DNA from 3 places in the Nocardiopsis eucommiae genome. Region 2 is predicted to be linked to each of the others. Evidence: predicted binding sites of a transcription regulator. Region 2 holds the regulator's gene; each other region holds the start of a gene.
What was found. The regulator LexA, encoded in region 2, represses DNA repair genes until DNA is damaged. The targets are predictions, from matches to a motif close to TCGAACANNTGTTCGA.
Positions count from the first base shown of each region.

Region 1: the regulator LexA is predicted to act here: its motif matches at 2,316-2,331, upstream of ruvC (crossover junction endodeoxyribonuclease RuvC).
Region 3: the regulator LexA is predicted to act here: its motif matches at 1,813-1,828, upstream of recA (recombinase RecA).

Region 1 covers NZ_CBDRIY010000016.1:4,557-10,362, reverse strand. Annotated here, with positions in the region: gene ruvB (Holliday junction branch migration DNA helicase RuvB) at 1-1,002, opposite strand, end outside; gene ruvA (Holliday junction branch migration protein RuvA) at 1,033-1,647, opposite strand; gene ruvC (crossover junction endodeoxyribonuclease RuvC) at 1,723-2,271, opposite strand; gene ACRWK8_RS12400 (NUDIX hydrolase) at 2,481-3,305, shown strand; gene ACRWK8_RS12395 (molecular chaperone DnaJ) at 3,356-4,474, shown strand; gene ACRWK8_RS12390 (hypothetical protein) at 4,514-5,500, shown strand; gene ACRWK8_RS12385 (adenylosuccinate synthetase) at 5,497-5,806, shown strand, end outside.
Region 2 covers NZ_CBDRIY010000001.1:71,097-76,902, forward strand. Annotated here, with positions in the region: gene ACRWK8_RS00335 (hypothetical protein) at 1-409, shown strand, start outside; gene ACRWK8_RS00340 (hypothetical protein) at 406-1,083, shown strand; gene ACRWK8_RS00345 (alpha/beta hydrolase family protein) at 1,263-2,348, opposite strand; gene lexA (transcriptional repressor LexA) at 2,399-3,052, opposite strand; gene nrdR (transcriptional regulator NrdR) at 3,740-4,222, shown strand; gene ACRWK8_RS00360 (vitamin B12-dependent ribonucleotide reductase) at 4,353-5,806, shown strand, end outside.
Region 3 covers NZ_CBDRIY010000024.1:48,215-54,020, forward strand. Annotated here, with positions in the region: gene ACRWK8_RS16660 (ATP-dependent helicase) at 1-1,440, opposite strand, end outside; gene ACRWK8_RS16665 (DUF3046 domain-containing protein) at 1,562-1,756, shown strand; gene recA (recombinase RecA) at 1,938-3,059, shown strand; gene ACRWK8_RS16675 (regulatory protein RecX) at 3,052-3,645, shown strand; gene ACRWK8_RS16680 (class I SAM-dependent methyltransferase) at 3,840-4,469, shown strand; gene ACRWK8_RS16685 (S9 family peptidase) at 4,696-5,806, opposite strand, start outside.

The DNA of each region.
Region 1 (5,806 bases), on a different contig from region 2:
GTCCGGCGGCGGGGTGATCCCCATGTGCGCCCAGGCCATCGGGGTGGCCACCCGCCCGCGTGGGGTCCGGGCGAGGAAGCCGGAACGCACCAGGAAGGGCTCCGCGACCACCTCCACCGTCTCGGCCTCCTCGCCCACGGACACCGCGAGCGTGGACAGTCCCACCGGCCCGCCCCGGAAGCGGTTCATGAGCACGTCCAGGATGGCACGGTCCAGGCGGTCCAGCCCGAGCGCGTCCACCTCGTACAGCTCCAGGGCGGCCCGGGCGTTGGCCAGGGTGAGGTGGCCCCCGCCGCGGACCTCCGCGTAGTCGCGCACGCGGCGCAGCAGGCGGTTGGCGATCCGGGGCGTGCCGCGCGAGCGACCGGCGATCTCGTGGGCCGCGTCGCCGTCCAGCGGGGCACCGAGCAGCCCGGCGGAGCGGTGCAGGATCTGCTCCAGTTCGTCGGGCTCGTAGAAGTCCATGTGCGCGGTGAAGCCGAAGCGGTCGCGCAGGGGCGCGGGAAGCATGCCCGCACGGGTGGTCGCCCCCACCAGGGTGAAGGGGGCGATGTCGAGCGGGATCGCGGTGGCGCCGGGCCCCTTGCCGACCACGACGTCCACGCGGAAGTCCTCCATGGCGACGTAGAGCATCTCCTCCGCCGGGCGGGCCATACGGTGGATCTCGTCGAGGAAGAGGACCTCGCCCTCCTGGAGGGTGGAGAGCACGGCCGCCAGGTCACCGGAGCGTTCGATGGCCGGGCCCGAGGTGATGCGCAGGGGCGCGCCGAGTTCGGCGGCGATGATCATGGCCAGGGTGGTCTTGCCCAGGCCCGGGCCGCCGGACATGAGGATGTGGTCGGGGGCGCGGCCCCGGCGCTGGGCGCTGTGCAGGACCAGGGAGAGCTGTTCGCGCACCCGGTGCTGGCCGACGAACTCGTCCAGGTTCCTCGGGCGCAGCGCACCCTCGATCTGGTGTTCCTCGACGTCGGCCTCGGGCGAGACGGCGTCACGCTCGTACACGGGTGTTCTCCCTCCGGTTCCCGTTGGGGGCTAGGCGCGGCTGAGCCTGCGCAGGGCGCTGCGCAGCAGCACGGTGACGTCGTCGGTGTCCTCGGCCTCGGCGGCCACGGCGGCGGCCGCGGCCTCGGCGTCCTTGCTGGACCAGCCGAGGTTGACCAGCCCGGAGACGACCTGTCCGCGCCAGGCCCCGTGGGGTTCCATGCCGGGTCCGTCGGCGGGGGGCAGGGTGCCGTCGGTCATGACCGGGGCGTCGAGTTTGCCGCGCAGCTCCAGGACGATGCGCTGGGCGCCCTTCTTGCCGATGCCGGGCACCCGGGTGAGGGCGGTGGTGTCCTCGGTGGCCACGGCCTGGCGGAGGCTGTCGGGGCTGTGCACGGCGAGCATGGCCAGGGCGATGCGGGGTCCGATGCCGGAGGCGGTCTGCACCTGCTCGAAGAGGTTCCGCTCGTCGTCGTCGGCGAACCCGAAGAGGGTGAGGGAGTCCTCGCGCACGACGAGGCTGGTGGCCACGGTCCCCTCCTCCCCCACGTGGAGTCGGGAGAGGGCGGAGGGGGTGCACTGGACGCTCATGCCGACGCCGCCGACGTCGATCACGGCGCTGGCCGCGCCGCGTGCGGCCACCCGGCCGGTGAGGAACGCGATCATCTCGTGTGGGACACCGGGAGGGGTGCCCGTCTCCTTCCTGGGGGTGCTGCTGCTGTGGGCGTCGCCGCCCGGGTGTCAGCGGCCGCGTGTGCGGCGGGCCAGTTCCACCTTGCGGGCGAAGTCCTGTTGGGCCTGGGCGACCCGGGCCTGGGCCCCGCCGCGCCAGATGTGGCAGATGGCCAGGGCCACGGCGTCCGCGGCGTCGGCCGGTTTCGGCGGCCCGTCGAGTCCGAGGATACGCGCCACCATGCCGCCGACCTGTTTCTTGTCGGCACGACCGCTGCCAGTGATGGCGGCCTTGGCCTCGCTGGGGGTGTGGGTGGCCACGGGCAGGCCGCGCCGGGCGGCGCAGACCAGGGCGATGCCGCTGGCCTGGGCGGTGCCCATCACGGTGCTGAGGTTGTGCTGGGCGAAGACGCGTTCGACGGCGACGGCGTCCGGTTCGTAGGTGTCCAGCCACTCCTCGATGCCGCGCTCGACCTCCACCAGGCGCTGCGGGAGCGGGGTGTCGGGGCTGGTGCGGATGGCGTCGGCCGCCAGCAGGCGCAGGGGGCGGCCGATGGCGCCCTCCACGGCTCCGACCCCGCAGCGGGTCAGCCCCGGGTCGATCCCCAGCACGCGCACGTCTCCACCCGGTCCTTCGCTCGGTCGTCCGGCGGACGCCGCTCTCGAACGTCCGTTCGCACCATGCTAGCGGCGGGCGACGACGGGATCGTCCGCGACGGGCGGCGTGTCGGGCCGCAGCCCGGGCGGGGGTGGACGGACGGGGCGAGCGATGCTAAGTTCAACTCACATCGAGAAAAACTCATCTTGAGAACAACTTGGAGGACGCGGTGTCCGAGGGGATCGACGGGCCGACCGGCACGGAGGCGGGCCACTACGACGCGGCCGACGAGCGCAGGTACCTCGACGGCTACGACCCGCACGCCTTCGCGCCGGTCGCCGTCACCGTCGACGTGGTGGCGATGACCATCCGCGACGGCCTCCCCCACGTCCTGCTCGGACGGCGCACCCGACAGCCCCAGCTCGGGCGGTGGGCCCTGCCCGGCGGGTTCGTGCGGGCGGAGGACGGCCCCGGGGGCCCGGCCGACCACGACCTGCCCGACGCCGCCCTGCGCGTACTCACCGAGAAGACCCCGCTGCCCGCCGAGCTCCACCTCGAACAGCTCGGCACCTACGGGGCGATCGACCGGGACCCGCGCATGCGGGTGGTCTCGGTGGCGTACATGGTGCTCGCCCCCGACCTGCCCGACCCGCACACCGGCCGCGACACGGCCGAGGCCGCCTGGGTGCCGTGGACCGCGCTCGGCCACGGCGACGGGTCCCGGGAGCGGCACGAACTCGCCTTCGACCACGCGCGCGTCCTGGGCGACGCGGTCGAACGCGCCCGTTCCAAGCTGGAGTACACCGCTCTGGCCGCCGCGTTCCTCCCTCCCACCTTCACCGTCTCCGCGCTGCGCGGGGTGTACGAGGCGGTGTGGGGCCGCACCCTCCACGCCGCCAACTTCCACCGCAAGATCCAGGCCACCCCGGGGTTCGTGGAGGACACCGGTGAGCTGGCCGAGCGCGGGGGCGCGGGAGGCGGACGCCGCGCCCGCCTGTACCGGGCGGGCGGGGCCGCCCTCCTCCACCCGCCGCTGCTGCGCGGCTCCCAGTGATCCCGACCCCGGTGCGCCCCCGACGCACCACATCCCCGGAGAGGAGAGGCATGGACCAGGAGCGGCACCCCCACGACGGATTCGACTCCGCCCTGCGCGACCTCGGTCTCGCGGCCGACCCCACCGCGCTGTTCGGTCCCCTGCCGGTCGACGGCGGGGCGGTGCCCCCAGCCGCCACGGCCGCGTACCGGCGCCTGGCCCGGCTGCTCCACCCGGACTCCGCTCCCCCCTCCCGCGCGGCCGAGGCCGCGGCCGGGTTCTCCGGGCTCACCGAGGCGTGGCGGCGCTACCGGCTGGCGGCCGAGGGGGGCCTGGGCCTCGACGACCTCACCCTGGTGACCCGGGCCCGGACCTACCACGTGAGCCGGGGCGGCTCCCTGGCCGGCGGCGACGTGGCCGACCTCCACCCGGTCCGGTGGCGGGAGGGCGACTGCGTCGGCGGTCCCTGGCGGGACGGGGTGCTCAAGCTCCCCCGGGCCCCGCGCGACAACGACCTGATCCTGGCCGAGGCCACCGCGCTGCGCCGGATCGGGGAACGCGGCGACGATGCGTTCCGCGCGTTCTTCCCGGAGCTGGTGGAGTCGGTCCGCCACCGCGACGCGGCCACCGGGGTGGAGCGGCGCGGCAACGTCCTGGGGCTGCTGTCCGGTTTCCACAGCCTGGCCGAGGTGCGGCGGGCCCACCCGGACGGGATCGACCCGCGCGACGCCGCGTGGATGTGGCGGCGCCTGCTGGTCGCGCTGGGCGACGCCCACCGGTCCGGGGTCGTGCACGGCGCGGTCGTCCCCGAGCACGTCCTGATCCACCCCGAGGCGCACGGTCTCGTCCTCGTGGACTGGTGCTACTCCGTCACCTTCGGAGAGTCGCGCACCGCGCCCCACGTTCCGGCGATGGTGCCGCACCGGGTGGACACGTATCCGCCCGAGGTCGCCCGGCGCCGCCCGGCCGTGCCCGCGACGGACGTGTACATGGCCACCCGGTGCGTGGAGTTCGTGACCCGCGGCCGCCTGCCCGGGCCGTTGCGGGCCCTGGCGCGCGGGTGCACGCTCCCCTCCCCCGACCGACGGCCCGCGGACGCGTTCGCTCTGCTCGACGAGCTCGACGGGGCGTTGGAGCGGTGCTTCGGCCCACGCCGGTTCCGCCCCTTCCACATGCCCGCCCCGATCTGACCCCCACCCCACCCCACCCGGGAGAAGAAGGAGACCACCATGGGAAGCAGCAGCTGGTCCACCGACGCCCACCACGCCCGACGGGCCTACCAGGCCTCCGCCGGCAGCAGCGGGTTCGACTACCACGACGACGTCACCTCCGCCCCGCGCGACCAGTGGCGGGCCCACCCCTCACTCGACCCGCGCGGCGTGGGCGTCCGGGAGAGCCGCGACTCCGACGCCCACCCGAACTCGCTGGCGGTGTCGGTGCTCTTCGACGTCACCGGTTCGATGGGGCGTGTGCCCCGCGCCCTCCAGACCAAGCTTCCCGACCTGTTCGGGCTGCTGCTCCGCCGGGGCTACGTGGCGGACCCTCAGATCCTGTTCGGTGCGGTCGGTGACGCCACCTGTGACCGCGTGCCGCTCCAGGTCGGCCAGTTCGAGTCCGGCAACGAGCTGGAGGACGACCTCGGCAACATCGTGCTGGAGGGCGGGGGCGGCGGCCAGACGACCGAGTCCTACGAGCTGGCGATGTACTTCATGGCCCGCCACACCGCGCTGGACTGCCTGGAGAAGCGGGGTCGGCGCGGCTACCTGTTCATCGTGGGCGACGAGATGGCCTACGGCTCCGTCAAGGCGCGTGAGGTCCGGGACGTGATCGGGGACGACCTCGACGAGGACGTCACCCTCCCGGCGATCCTGGAGGAGCTCCGGCGCAAGTACGAGGTGTACTTCCTCATGCCGACCGGCAGCCACCACTTCCGGAACGGCCGGGTGCGGGAGTTCTGGGAGCGGCACCTGGGGCAGAACCTCGTCCTGCTGGACGACCTCGACGCGGTCTGCGAGACGATCGCGGTCACGGTGGGCCTGGGTGAGGAGGCCATCGACCTGGAGGAGGGACTGCGGGACCTGGCCGACGCCGGGTCGGACCAGGCCGACGTGGTGGGGCGGGCCCTGCGCCCGCTGGCACGCGGGCGCGGCGCGGTCGCGACCTCCACGGGCCTGGAGGGGCTGGCCGGTGACGGCCCGGGGGTGGACCGGCTGTGAACGACAGGACGACGCCCGACGACCACGCGATCGTGGTGGACCTGGGGTTCGGGGACGCGGGCAAGGGCGTGACCGTGGACCTCCTGTGTTCGGGTGGGGGGTACGGCGCGGTGGTGCGGGCCAACGGCGGCGCGCAGGCGGCGCACAACGTGGTGACCCCGGACGGTCGGCACCACACGTTCGCGCAGTTCGGGGCGGGCACGCTCGCCCCTGGCCGCCCGGTGCCCACGCACCTGTCCCGGTTCGCGGTGGTGGATCCCTTCGCGTTGGCCGCCGAGGCGGAGCACCTGTCCTCCCTGGGGGTGG
Region 2 (5,806 bases):
GGCGGTCCTGGAGTCGGACGACGGCGGCCCCCTGGCGGGCGGTGACAGCACCGCGTGCGTGTGGACCACGGCCGGGCTCGGGGGTGACCAGCAGGGGGTCCTGAGGGTGGACCTGACCGCGCGCTTCACCGACGCCTCCGCCGAGCCGACCGTGACCGGTGACGCGTCCGCCGCCCTGGCCCAGGCCGCGCTCGTGCCCCCGCGCGGCGCGTCCGTGGTTCTGGGGTCGGGAGCCGAGGCCGAGGTCTGGCGCGGCCAGGTCCCCGGCACCGCAGAGCTCGCCTTCCACACCGACAACCTGCTGGTCCGCGTCTCCTACACCGCCGTGGACGAGGACGACCCGGTGGCCTTCGACCGTGCCGAGGAGACCATCGTGGCCTTCGCCGACCAGCTGGGGGAGGCCCTGTGACCGGCCCGTATCCCGAACCCCGGCACTTCGGTCAGCCGGAGGACCCCGGTGCCGCACCGCCGCAGAGCCGGGGCCTGGCCGTCACCCTGCTCGTCGTCCTGATCGTGGCCGTGCTGGCTCTCGCGGGCTGGCTCGCCTGGTACCTGCTGGGCAACGGCGTGGAAGAGGGCGAGTTCGAGGCCGCGCCCGAGTGCGGGGTCGGCGAGACCGAGGCCCTGGCGGAACTCGTGCCGGGCTACGAGAGCGAGATCGAGGAGACCGTCGGCACCGCCCAGGACGCCTTCGGGACCGGTTGGCAGTGCCGTTGGGCCACCCCCGAGGGTGCGGGCGAGTCCGTGCCCTCCGCCGCCACCCTGGTCATGGTCGCCGCCCCGGTCGAGGGCGGCCAGGAGACCGCCGCCGACACCCTGCGCTCCACGGCGGGAGGGAACGACGCCCAGCCGGTGGACGGCCTGGGCGACGAGGCCCTCACGTGGGTGGAGGAGGGCGCGTTCGAGGTGGGTTGTGTGGGCGTGCGGGTCTCCAACCTGTACGTCGAGTCCTGCTACACCGCCGCCACCGACTACGACGCGGTGGGGTCCGTGGACGGGGCGGTCGCGGCCGAGGACGCCGAAGTCCTCGCCCGTGCCGTCGTCGAGCGGCTGCCCGCCTCCGGGGACGACCAGGACGACTAGGGCGTGTTCCGCGGATGCTCCCGCCGGTGGCGGCGGAGCGGCCGTCGACGCGCGAGGCGGCCCGGCGTCGTCGCGGTCGCGGAACGCTCCGGCGGCCGGGACTTCCTCGCGGGCGTCCCCGCCCGGGTGATCCGGGCGATCGACCGAGTCCGGCCGGTGGCCCGCGGTCCGGGGACCGCCTAACGCAGACCGCCGAGGAACCGTTCCAGGGCCGGGGTGACGTCGGGTGAGAAGGCGCGGTCCGCGTCGAGGGCGGCGGCGCCGGGGGAGTCGTCGTACTCGCGCAGGATGTGGTCGGCGCCGGGCAGGTCCACCCGCTCGGCACCGTCCATACCGGTCATGAGCCGGTCGATCTCCTCCTCGTTGACCTGGGCGTCCCGGTCGCCCCACAGAACCAGGACCGGGGTGTCCCCGGGCAGCTCCTCGGCCAGCTCGACCGGGTCGAAGGAGTCGATCCACGCCAGGTAGTCCGCGCCGTTCGCGTCGAACAGGCCGGTGGAGTCGGTCTCGGGCAGCTCCGAGCCGGAGCGCACCGCGGCCCGGCCCGCCCGCAGGTCGGAGAGCATCGTCGCGGCGGTCACCTCGCCGACGCCGCCCTGGGCCTCGGCGGTGCGGACCTGCTCGGACAGCTGTCGGTCGATCAGGTCAAGCATGCGCGTGCCGGGCGGGGCGGCCAGCACCAGGGCCGGTTCGGCGTCGAGGACCTCATGGGCGCGCAGGGCGAACAGGGCGCCCTCGCTGTGGCCCAGGATGACGGTGCGCTCGGGGTCCACCTCGGGCTGGGCGACCAGTTCCGCGTAGGCGGCGGCCATCTGCCGCTCGAAGACCAGGGGGTCGACCGGCTGGTCGAGGGCCTCCTCCTCGGCTTCGCTCATGGCGTCCGGGTCGGCGCTGCCGAACTTGTCGTAGCGCAGCGACGCCGCACCGGCCCCGCTCAGCACACGGGCGAGGTTCAGGTTGGTGTTGGCCTCGGGGCGCCCGGGGCCGTTGCCGTTCCGGTCGGTGGGGCCGCTACCGGAGATGATGAGCACCCCGGGGACGGTGCCCCCGTCACCCCCGGGGGTGGTGAAGGTGCCGGGCACCGTGAAGCCGCCCCCCTCGAAGGACACCTCGCGCTCCTGCCCGGAGGCGCCGGGAAGGGCGGGCCCGTCACCGCCGTCGCTGGGCGCGCAGGCGGAGACCAGCAGCGTCCCGGCGGCCAGGGTCGCGGCCAGGAGGGCGCGGGTCGGGGAGGGGGACACGGGGGCGGAGACAGGTGACGACACGTCCTCAGCGTATCGGCCCACCCACCGCCCCCGGCTTCGGGGATCCGCGCTCAGACCCTGCGCATGACCGTGACGACCTTGCCGAGGATGGTGGCCTCGTCACCCTGGATGGGCTCGTAGGCGTCGTTGCGCGGCATCAGCCACACGTGCCCGTCCGGCTCTCTGCGCAGCACCTTGACGGTCGCCTCGTCGTCCAGCATCGCCGCGACGATGTCACCGTTCTCGGCCGTCTGCTGCTGACGGACGACCACCAGGTCGCCGTCGGTGATCGCGGCGTCGATCATCGAGTCGCCCACCACGGTGAGCATGAAGAGGCGGCCCTCACCGACCAGCTGGCGCGGCAGCGCGAGGACGTCCTCCACGGCCTCCTCCGCCAGGATCGGGCCACCGGCGGCGATCCGGCCGACCAGCGGGACCGAGGCCGCCCTGGTGGAGTCGGCGGTGAGCTCCTCCTGGGTGAGGGTCTGGGAGGTCTCCCTGCCGGGGGTCCGCAGCTCCACGGCGCGTGGCCGGTTCTGGTCCCGGTGCAGGTACCCCTTGCGCTGGAGCACCTTCAGCTGGTGCGCCACGCTGGAGGGGCTGGACAGGCCGACGGTGTCCCCGATCTCCCGGATGGACGGCGGGTACCCCCGTTCCCGGACGTACCTCTGGATGCAGTTGAGGACACTCTGCTGGCGCGCGGTGAGCCTGGGGGTGTCGGGCACGGACGCGCCCGGTTCGCCGACGGGCGAAAGAACGGTGGTGGGTCCGGAGCCGACGGCTCCGGGGTTCTCCTCCGGCACGGCCGGGCCTCCTCGGTGTTCGGTTCGGTCAGGGCGCGTGTGCGGCCGGTCACCGGCCACGCGGACCGGACGGCGAAGCCGGTGTGAAATCAAGGTCAACTTTAGTCGTTGCACACGGTGATATCAAACAAGCGTTCGAGAGTCCGTGGACGGGGTCGCGGAGGGATTTCCCTTTGTGTTTTCACGCGCCGATTTCCGGTGGCCGGACTTATGTGTGTACACGCGTGCGGTGGCCGTTGTCCGTCGAATGCGGGATCCGGTATGGGGTTCGTCTCGCCGTGCCCCGCCGTCGCTCCACGGCCTCGGGGGGGAGGGGAATTCGGTCGGCGGTTCGGTGTGGCGGGCGTCGGGCGGCGCGTCCCCGCCCCCTTATCCTGGGATTCGGCTTCCGGAGTCGCGCACCCCCGTTTCCACCTCCTCGAACCCCGTTCCTTGGCGGCCTCCGCCGCCGGATTGGGGACACGCCGTGGGCCGGGTTGCGGGTGTCCGCCTGAGCGCCTAGGTTCGACCACAACATCTGGTGTTGACGCGGGGGCCGTGGTCAATAAGTTGTGGTTAAGTAGACTCCAAGGGTTGTTGGTCGGGTACAGGAAAGCCAGGTGAACCGGGATGCACTGTCCGTTCTGCCGTCATCCGGACACCCGGGTGATCGACAGCAGGTCCACCGACGACGGCGCGGCCATCCGGCGCCGTCGGACCTGCCCCGTCTGCGAACGCCGCTTCACCACGCAGGAGACGGTCCTGCTCATGGTGGCGAAGCGGTCCGGGGTCACCGAACCCTTCAGCCGTACCAAGATCATCGCCGGGGTGCGCCGCGCCTGCCAGGGCCGCCCCGTCTCCGAGGACGCGCTGGCCAAGCTCGGCCAGCAGGTCGAGGAGGAGATCCGGGGGCGCGGCGTGGCCGAGGTGCCCGCCCACGAGATCGGCCTGGCCATCCTGGGTCCCATGCGTGACCTGGACGAGGTCGCCTACCTGCACTTCGCCAGCGTCTACCGCGGGTTCGAGAGCCTCGCGGACTTCGAGGCCGAGATCGCCAGCCTGCGAGAGGACCGCGAGGGCCAGGCGGAGCCCGCGGTCGACACCACCGGGTAGGGAACCCGGAACCGCCACCGCGAGGTGGGCGGGAGCACGGCGAACACCGTACCTCCGCACCATCCCGAACACATGAACGTCCGCGCGGTCACCGCCGGGTCCGCGCATGACCTTCGGGGGAGGCGCCGCCATGGCGCGAAAGACGAGCGGTACGACCAGGCGCGAGGGCGGGGGCCTGCGCGTCGGCCGGGTCAACACCACCGAGGGCGTCCATCCCTACGACACCCTCGAATGGGAACTCCGCGACGTCGTCATGACCAACTGGCGCGACGGCACCGTCAACTTCGAGCAGCGCGGCGTCGAGTTCCCCACCACCTGGTCGGTGAACGCCACCCAGATCGTGGCGAGCAAGTACTTCCGCGGGGCCGTCGGCACTCCGGAACGCGAAACCAGCCTCAAGCAGCTCATCGACCGGGTCGTCGACGTGTACACGAGCACCGGACGCGAGCACGGCTACTTCGCCACGGGGCAGGACGCCGAGGTCTTCGACCACGAACTCAAGTACGCCCTGGCCCACCAGCTGTTCAGCTTCAACTCGCCGGTCTGGTTCAACGTCGGAACCTCGTCCAGGGCCCAGGTCTCCGCGTGTTTCATCCTCTCCGTGGACGACACGATGGAGTCGATCCTGGACTGGTACAAGGAGGAGGGGCTGATCTTCAAGGGCGGCTCCGGCGCGGGCGTGAACCTGTCGCGTATCCGATCCAGCAGGGAACTGCTGTCCTCCGGGGGCTCGGCCTCGGGTCCGGTCTCCTTCATGCGCGGCGCGGACGCCTCCGCCGGGACCATCAAGTCCGGCGGCGCCACCCGCCGGGCCGCCAAGATGGTGGTACTCGACGTGGACCACCCCGACATCGAGGAGTTCGTCGAGACCAAGTCCCGTGAGGAGCACAAGATCCGCGCCCTGCGCGACGCGGGCTTCGACGTGGATCTGGGCGGAGACGACATGTTCAGCGTCCAGTACCAGAACGCCAACAACTCCGTCCGCGTGTCCGACGCCTTCATGCGCGCCGTGGAGACCGGTTCCGAGTTCGGCCTGACCTCCCGTACCACGGGCGACGTCGTCGCCACCGTCGACGCCAAGGAGCTCTTCCACCGGATGGCCCGTGCGGCGTGGGAGTGCGCCGACCCGGGCATCCAGTACGACGGCACCATCCAGGACTGGCACACCAACCCCGAGACCGGCCGCATCAGCGCGAGCAATCCCTGCAGTGAGTACCTCAGTCTGGACGACTCGTCCTGCAACCTGGCCTCGGTCAACCTGCTGAAGTTCCTGCGCGAGGACGACACGTTCGACGTCGAGGGGTTCACCAGCCTCGTCGAACTGGTGATCACCGCGATGGACGTCTCCATCACCTTCGCGGACTTCCCCACGGAGCGGATCGGGGAGACCACCCGCGCGTACCGGCAGTTGGGGATCGGCTACGCGAACCTGGGCGCCCTGCTCATGGCCACCGGCCACGCCTACGACTCCGAGGGCGGGCGGGCCGTGGCGGCCTCGATCACCTCGTTGATGACCGCCGCCGCCTACCGTCGCAGCGCCGAACTGGCCGGTGTGGTCGGCCCCTACGAGGGATACGGGCGCAA
Region 3 (5,806 bases), on a different contig from region 2:
CACCGTCCAGTCGTCCATCGCCACCATCGCCACGACCTGCTGTGACAGCACGTCCAGGGGGTCGCTCGGCATCTCCAGCCGTTCGATCCCGCCCGCGCGCATGCGCTCGGTCACCACGGTGGTCGCCAGCAGGTCGCCCCGGTACTGCGGCAGGAACACCCCGCGCGAGGTCTCACCCACCTGGTGACCCGCGCGGCCCACCCGCTGGAGGCCGCTGGCCACGGACGGGGGAGCGGCCACCTGGACCACCAGGTCCACCGCGCCCATGTCCACCCCGAGTTCGAGGCTGGAGGTGGCCACCACACACCGCAGCCGCCCCGCCTTGAGGTCGTCCTCGATGAGCTCCCGCTCGGCCTTGGACACGGACCCGTGGTGGGCGCGCGCGATCACCGGGGCACCGCCACGGCTCTGCTCCGACTGGCCGATCACCTGGGCGGCGACCTCCTCACCGGGCAGACCGCCGTCGACGCGTTCGGCGTGGAGGTCGTTGAGCCGGGCACACAGCTTCTCGGCGGTACGGCGGCCGTTGGTGAACACGATGGTGGAGCGGTTGGCCTCGACCAGGTCCAGGACCCGGCGCTCCATGTGCGGCCACACCGAGCCCCGGCTCATGGTGTTGCCCGCGCGCGGGTCCGGGGGCAGGCCCTCGGCGGTGGCGGGCGGGCTCCCGGGTTCGTCCAGGTCGGGGACGGACGCCTCCACCCGCAGGTCCATGCGCGGGGTGTCCGGCGGTGCGACGATCACGGCGCCCGCACCGGGGGTGCCCCCACCGGTTCCGGTCAGGTAGGAGGCGACGGTCTCGCGCGGGCGCACGGTGGCGGACAGGCCGATCCGCTGGGCCGGGCGGTCCAGCAGGGCGGCCAGGCGCTCCAGGCTCAGCGCCAGGTGGGCGCCGCGCTTGGTCCCGGCCAGGGCGTGCACCTCGTCGACGATGACCGTCTCCACCCCCGCCAGTCCCTCGCGCGCCCGGGAGGTCAGGACCAGGAAGAGCGACTCGGGCGTGGTGATGAGGACGTCCGGCGGGTGGGTGGCCATCCGGCGCCGCTCCTGGGCCGGGGTGTCGCCGGTGCGCACCCCCACGGTGACCGGGGACAGGGCCTCCCCGCCGCGCTCGGCGGCGGCCGCGATCCCCGCCAGCGGCTGGCGGAGGTTGCGTTCCACGTCCACGGCGAGCGCCTTGAGCGGTGACACGTACAGGACCCGGCAGCGCCTCGTCCGGTCCGTCGGCACGGGGGCGTGGGTGAGGCGGTCCAGGGACCACAGGAAGGCCGACAGGGTCTTGCCGGACCCGGTCGGCGCCACCACCAGCGTGTCGCGGCCGGAGGCGATCGTCCGCCAGGCCTCGGTCTGGGCGGCCGTGGGACCGTGCGGGAAGGCCCGTCCGAACCAGGTCCGGGTCGCCGTTCCGAAGGGTGCCAGGGGGTCGGTCGCTCCGCTCATCGCACCAGTCTGCCCAAGGGGGCCGACAGATCGGCGCAGGACACCCGGTGCCCGGGACCCGGTGGAACCCGTCCTGTGGACGAGTCCCACCGGCTCCCTCCGGTCACTCATACTGGGGCCGATGAGACTCACTGTTTTCTGGCACAACATGCACGCCCAGTTCGGCGAGGCCTACGCGGACAGCCTGGCCAAGGACTACGTCATCGAGAAGCTCGGCTCCCGCACGGTCAACCAGGCGCTGGCCGACGGGATCTCGGCCAAGGAGGTGTGGCGGGCCGTGTGTGACGCGTTCGACCTTCCCGCCTCCGTGCGCTGACCCGTCCTTCGCCAAGCCCGCGTAAAAACCGGGACGCCAGGGGTTCGCACCGGATTTCGAACATGAGTTCGGGTAGTCTGGGTTCTCGACGGGCGGACGCCGAGCGTCGCGATTGTCGTACCGACCGCGTAGCGTCATGCGCATCATGAAGAAAAAGGCATCAACCCAACAGGGGAATCCCGTGGCATCTGGAGACCGAGACAAGGCTCTCGAAACAGCGCTCGCGCAGATCGAGCGGCAGTTCGGCAAGGGCTCCGTCATGCGCTTGGGGGACGACGACCGTCCGCCGATCGAGGCGATCCCCACCGGCGCCATCGCGCTGGACGTCGCCCTGGGTATCGGCGGCCTGCCCAAGGGCCGGGTCGTCGAGGTCTACGGCCCCGAGTCCAGCGGTAAGACCACCGTCGCGCTGCACGCGGTGGCCAGCGCCCAGAAGATGGGCGGCATCGCCGCCTTCGTCGACGCCGAGCACGCGCTCGACCCCGAGTACGCCAAGAAGATCGGCGTCGACACCGACAACCTCCTCCTCTCCCAGCCGGACACCGGTGAGCAGGCGCTGGAGATCGTCGACATGCTCATCCGCTCCGGCGCCGTCTCGATCATCGTGATCGACTCCGTGGCGGCCCTGGTGCCCCGCGCCGAGATCGAGGGCGAGATGGGCGACAGCCACGTCGGCCTCCAGGCCCGGCTCATGTCCCAGGCGCTGCGCAAGATCGCCGGTGCCCTGCACTCCACCGGCACCACCGCGATCTTCATCAACCAGCTCCGCGAGAAGGTCGGCGTCATGTTCGGCTCGCCGGAGACCACCACCGGTGGCAAGGCGCTGAAGTTCTACGCCTCGGTCCGCCTGGACGTGCGTCGCATCGAGACGCTCAAGGACGGCACCGACGCGGTCGGCAACCGCACCCGCGTCAAGGTCGTCAAGAACAAGGTCGCGCCGCCCTTCAAGCAGGCCGAGTTCGACATCCTCTACGGTGTCGGCGTCTCCCGTGAGGGCAGCCTCATCGACCTGGGCGTGGAGCACGCCATCGTGCGCAAGTCCGGTGCCTGGTACACCTACGACGGCACCCAGCTCGGGCAGGGCAAGGAGAACGCCCGCAACTTCCTGCGCGAGAACGTGGACGTGGCCAAGGAGATCGAGAAGAAGATCAAGGAGAAGCTGGGCATCCCCGGACAGGGTGACGACAGCGCCTCCGGCCCCGCGGAGCCCGCCAAGACCGACCCGGTCAAGGTCGAGGAGCCCAAGGCGCCCGCCAAGCGGGCCGCCGCCAAGACCACCAAGGCCGCCGCCCCGGATGCGTGAGGGGCGCCGGTCAGCCGACCGCGCCGGAGCGGCCGAGGCCGACCCGGTGAGCGCCGACGAGGAGGCCGCTCCGGGCGGGAGACCCGGAGCGGACCTCGAGAACAAGGCCAGGAACCTGGTCCTGAGGATGCTCACCCACTCCCCGCGCACCCGTGCCCAGCTGGAACGCTCCCTGCACCGCAGGGAGTACCCGGACGAGGTGGTGGAACAGGTCCTCAACGGCCTCGACGAGGCCGGGCTGATCGACGACGCCGCCTTCGCCCAGGCCTGGGTCTCCTCCCGGCAGCACGGCAGACACCTGTCCCGCCGGGCCCTGACCCAGGAACTGCGCACCCGGGGAGTGGAGGAGGAGACCGTCCGTGAGGCGGTCTCCGAGGTCAGCGACGAGGACGAGCAGGAGGCGGCCCGCGCCCTGGCCCGCAAGAGCCTGCGCGGAAGTCGTGGCAAGGACAAGGAGTCCCGGATCCGCCGCGCCCTGGGTGTCCTGGGTCGCAAGGGCTACCCGGGCGGTCTGTCCTACCGCATCGTGCGCGAGGAGATGGAACAGGAAGGCCTGGAGGCCGACCTGGACCACCCCGACCTCTAGCCGCCCGCTCGGGGGTGCGCTCATCCGTGCGACGTGGGTTCCGGCGGGTGATCACGCCGTGCCGGCCGCCCTCGGGCGCACCGGTCCCCACGGGACGCGGGTCGGAACGGCCCCGGTCGCCGTGAGCGTGGGCGGGGGCGGGGAGCGACGGCCCGCGCGACGCGGGCCACGCGCGGATGCTAGCTTCCCTTCCCATGACGGAGCACCAGGACCGGACCAGGGCGGCCTACGACGGGGTCGTCGAACTGTACGCGTCGTTGTTCGCCGGTCGGCTGGAGACCCAACCGTTCGCGCGGAACATGATCGGCACCTTCGCCGAGCTGGTGCGCGGGACGGGGAACCCACGGGCGGCCGATGTCGGCTGCGGTCCCGGGCATCTGACGGCCATGCTGGACGACCTGGGGTTGGACGCCTTCGGCCTGGACCTCTCCCCGGCCATGGTCGAGCACGCGCGGCGGGCGTACCCGTCCCTGCGGTTCGACGAGGCGCGGATGGAGGCGCTGCCGGTCGAGGACGGCGCGCTCGGCGGCGTGCTGGCCCACTACTCGATGATCCACACCCCGCCCGAGGAGCTGCCCGCGCTTCTGGCCGAGCAGGCGCGCGTCCTGACCACAGGGGGACTGCTGCTGGTCTCGTTCTTCGCCACGGACGGGCCGGAGACGATCCGCTTCGACCACAGGGTGGCACCCGCCCACAGCTGGCCCGCGGACCGGCTCGCCGGGCTGCTGACCGGGGCCGGGTTCACCGTGGTGGCCCGACTGCTCCACGATCCGGCCTCCGAACGCGGCTTCCTCGACGCCCACCTCCTCGCCCGCCTCGGCTAGGGCGTGCCTGTGCGGGTGCCTTCGCCGGTGGTGGTGGGGCCGCCGTCGTGTGCGCTGGACGCGGGCTCGCACAGCGGGGCCCGACCGGGTCTGGCCGTCCGGGCCTCATCGGCGCGGCGAGAGGCAGCGTGGCGACGCGAGCGCCGCGGAACGATCCGGGAAACACGCCCCAGAGCCCGTCCCAGCGCGCCTCACTCGGCCCGCCCCGACCGGGGCCGCACGGCGATCAGGACGGTTCCGTGGCTTCCCGGATCACGGGCTCACCGGTCACGGCGGTCACACCGGCCTCCGGGGTCACCTCGGGCAGCTGCTCCACGACGGGGAGATCGTCCTCCGGCTCCTCGCGCGGCGCGGGAGGATCGGTGGTGAGCTCCAACGGGGCCACGTCCGGCGTGAAACCGAAGACCCCCGCGTAGAAGGCCAGCTCAGCCTCCAGGGTGCGAACGCGCGCGGCCTCGGACCGGAAGCCGTGCGCCTCACCCTCGAACTCCAGCAGCGCGTACGGCACCTCCCGCCTGCTGAGCCCCGTGGCCATGCGGGTCGCCTGGTCCGGGGTGACCACCCGGTCCTCCAGACCCTGGAAGAGCAGTACGGGGGCCGTGATCTCACCGATCCGGTTGATCGGTGACCGCTCCCGGTAGGTTTCCACGAACCCCGGCAGGGTGCCCACCAGCGTGTCCGTGAAGCGGGACTCGAAGTCGTGGGTGGACTTGACCAGCCCCAGCAGGTCCGTGACACCGAAGTACGACACCCCGCAGGCGAAGGTGTCACCGGTCAGGGCGAGCAGGGCCGTGAGTCCGCCCGCGCTCGGGCCCCGGATGGCCAGACGCTCGGGGTCGGCCAGCCCCTGCTCCACCAGGGCTCGGGCGGCGGCGGTGCAGTCCTCGACGTCCACCGCGCCCCACTGCTTGTGCAGGCGCTTGCGGTAGGAGCGCCCGTAGCCCGTCGAACCGCCGTAGTCCACGTCCACGACGCCGATCCCACGGCTGGTGAAGTAGGCCTTGACCAGGTCCAGCGAGCGCGAGGCCTGCCCCACCGGGCCGCCGTGCGCCCACACCACGTAGGGGGCCGGACCCTCCGAGGAGACCTCGGGGTTGGTGGGCGGGTACACGTTGGCGTGCACCGTCGCCCCGTAGCGGCCGGGGAGCGTCTCCGTGCGGGGAACGGGCAGGTACGCGGGGTCCACCGGCACGTCGGAGCCCACGAGGACCTCCACCGTGCGGCGGTCCGGGTCCAGCCGCACCAGGCACGGGGCGGTGTCCGCCGAGGCGGCGAGGGCCACCACGCTGGTCCCGTCGGAGTCCAGGTGCGACCACGCGGTCAGGTCGGTGCCGACC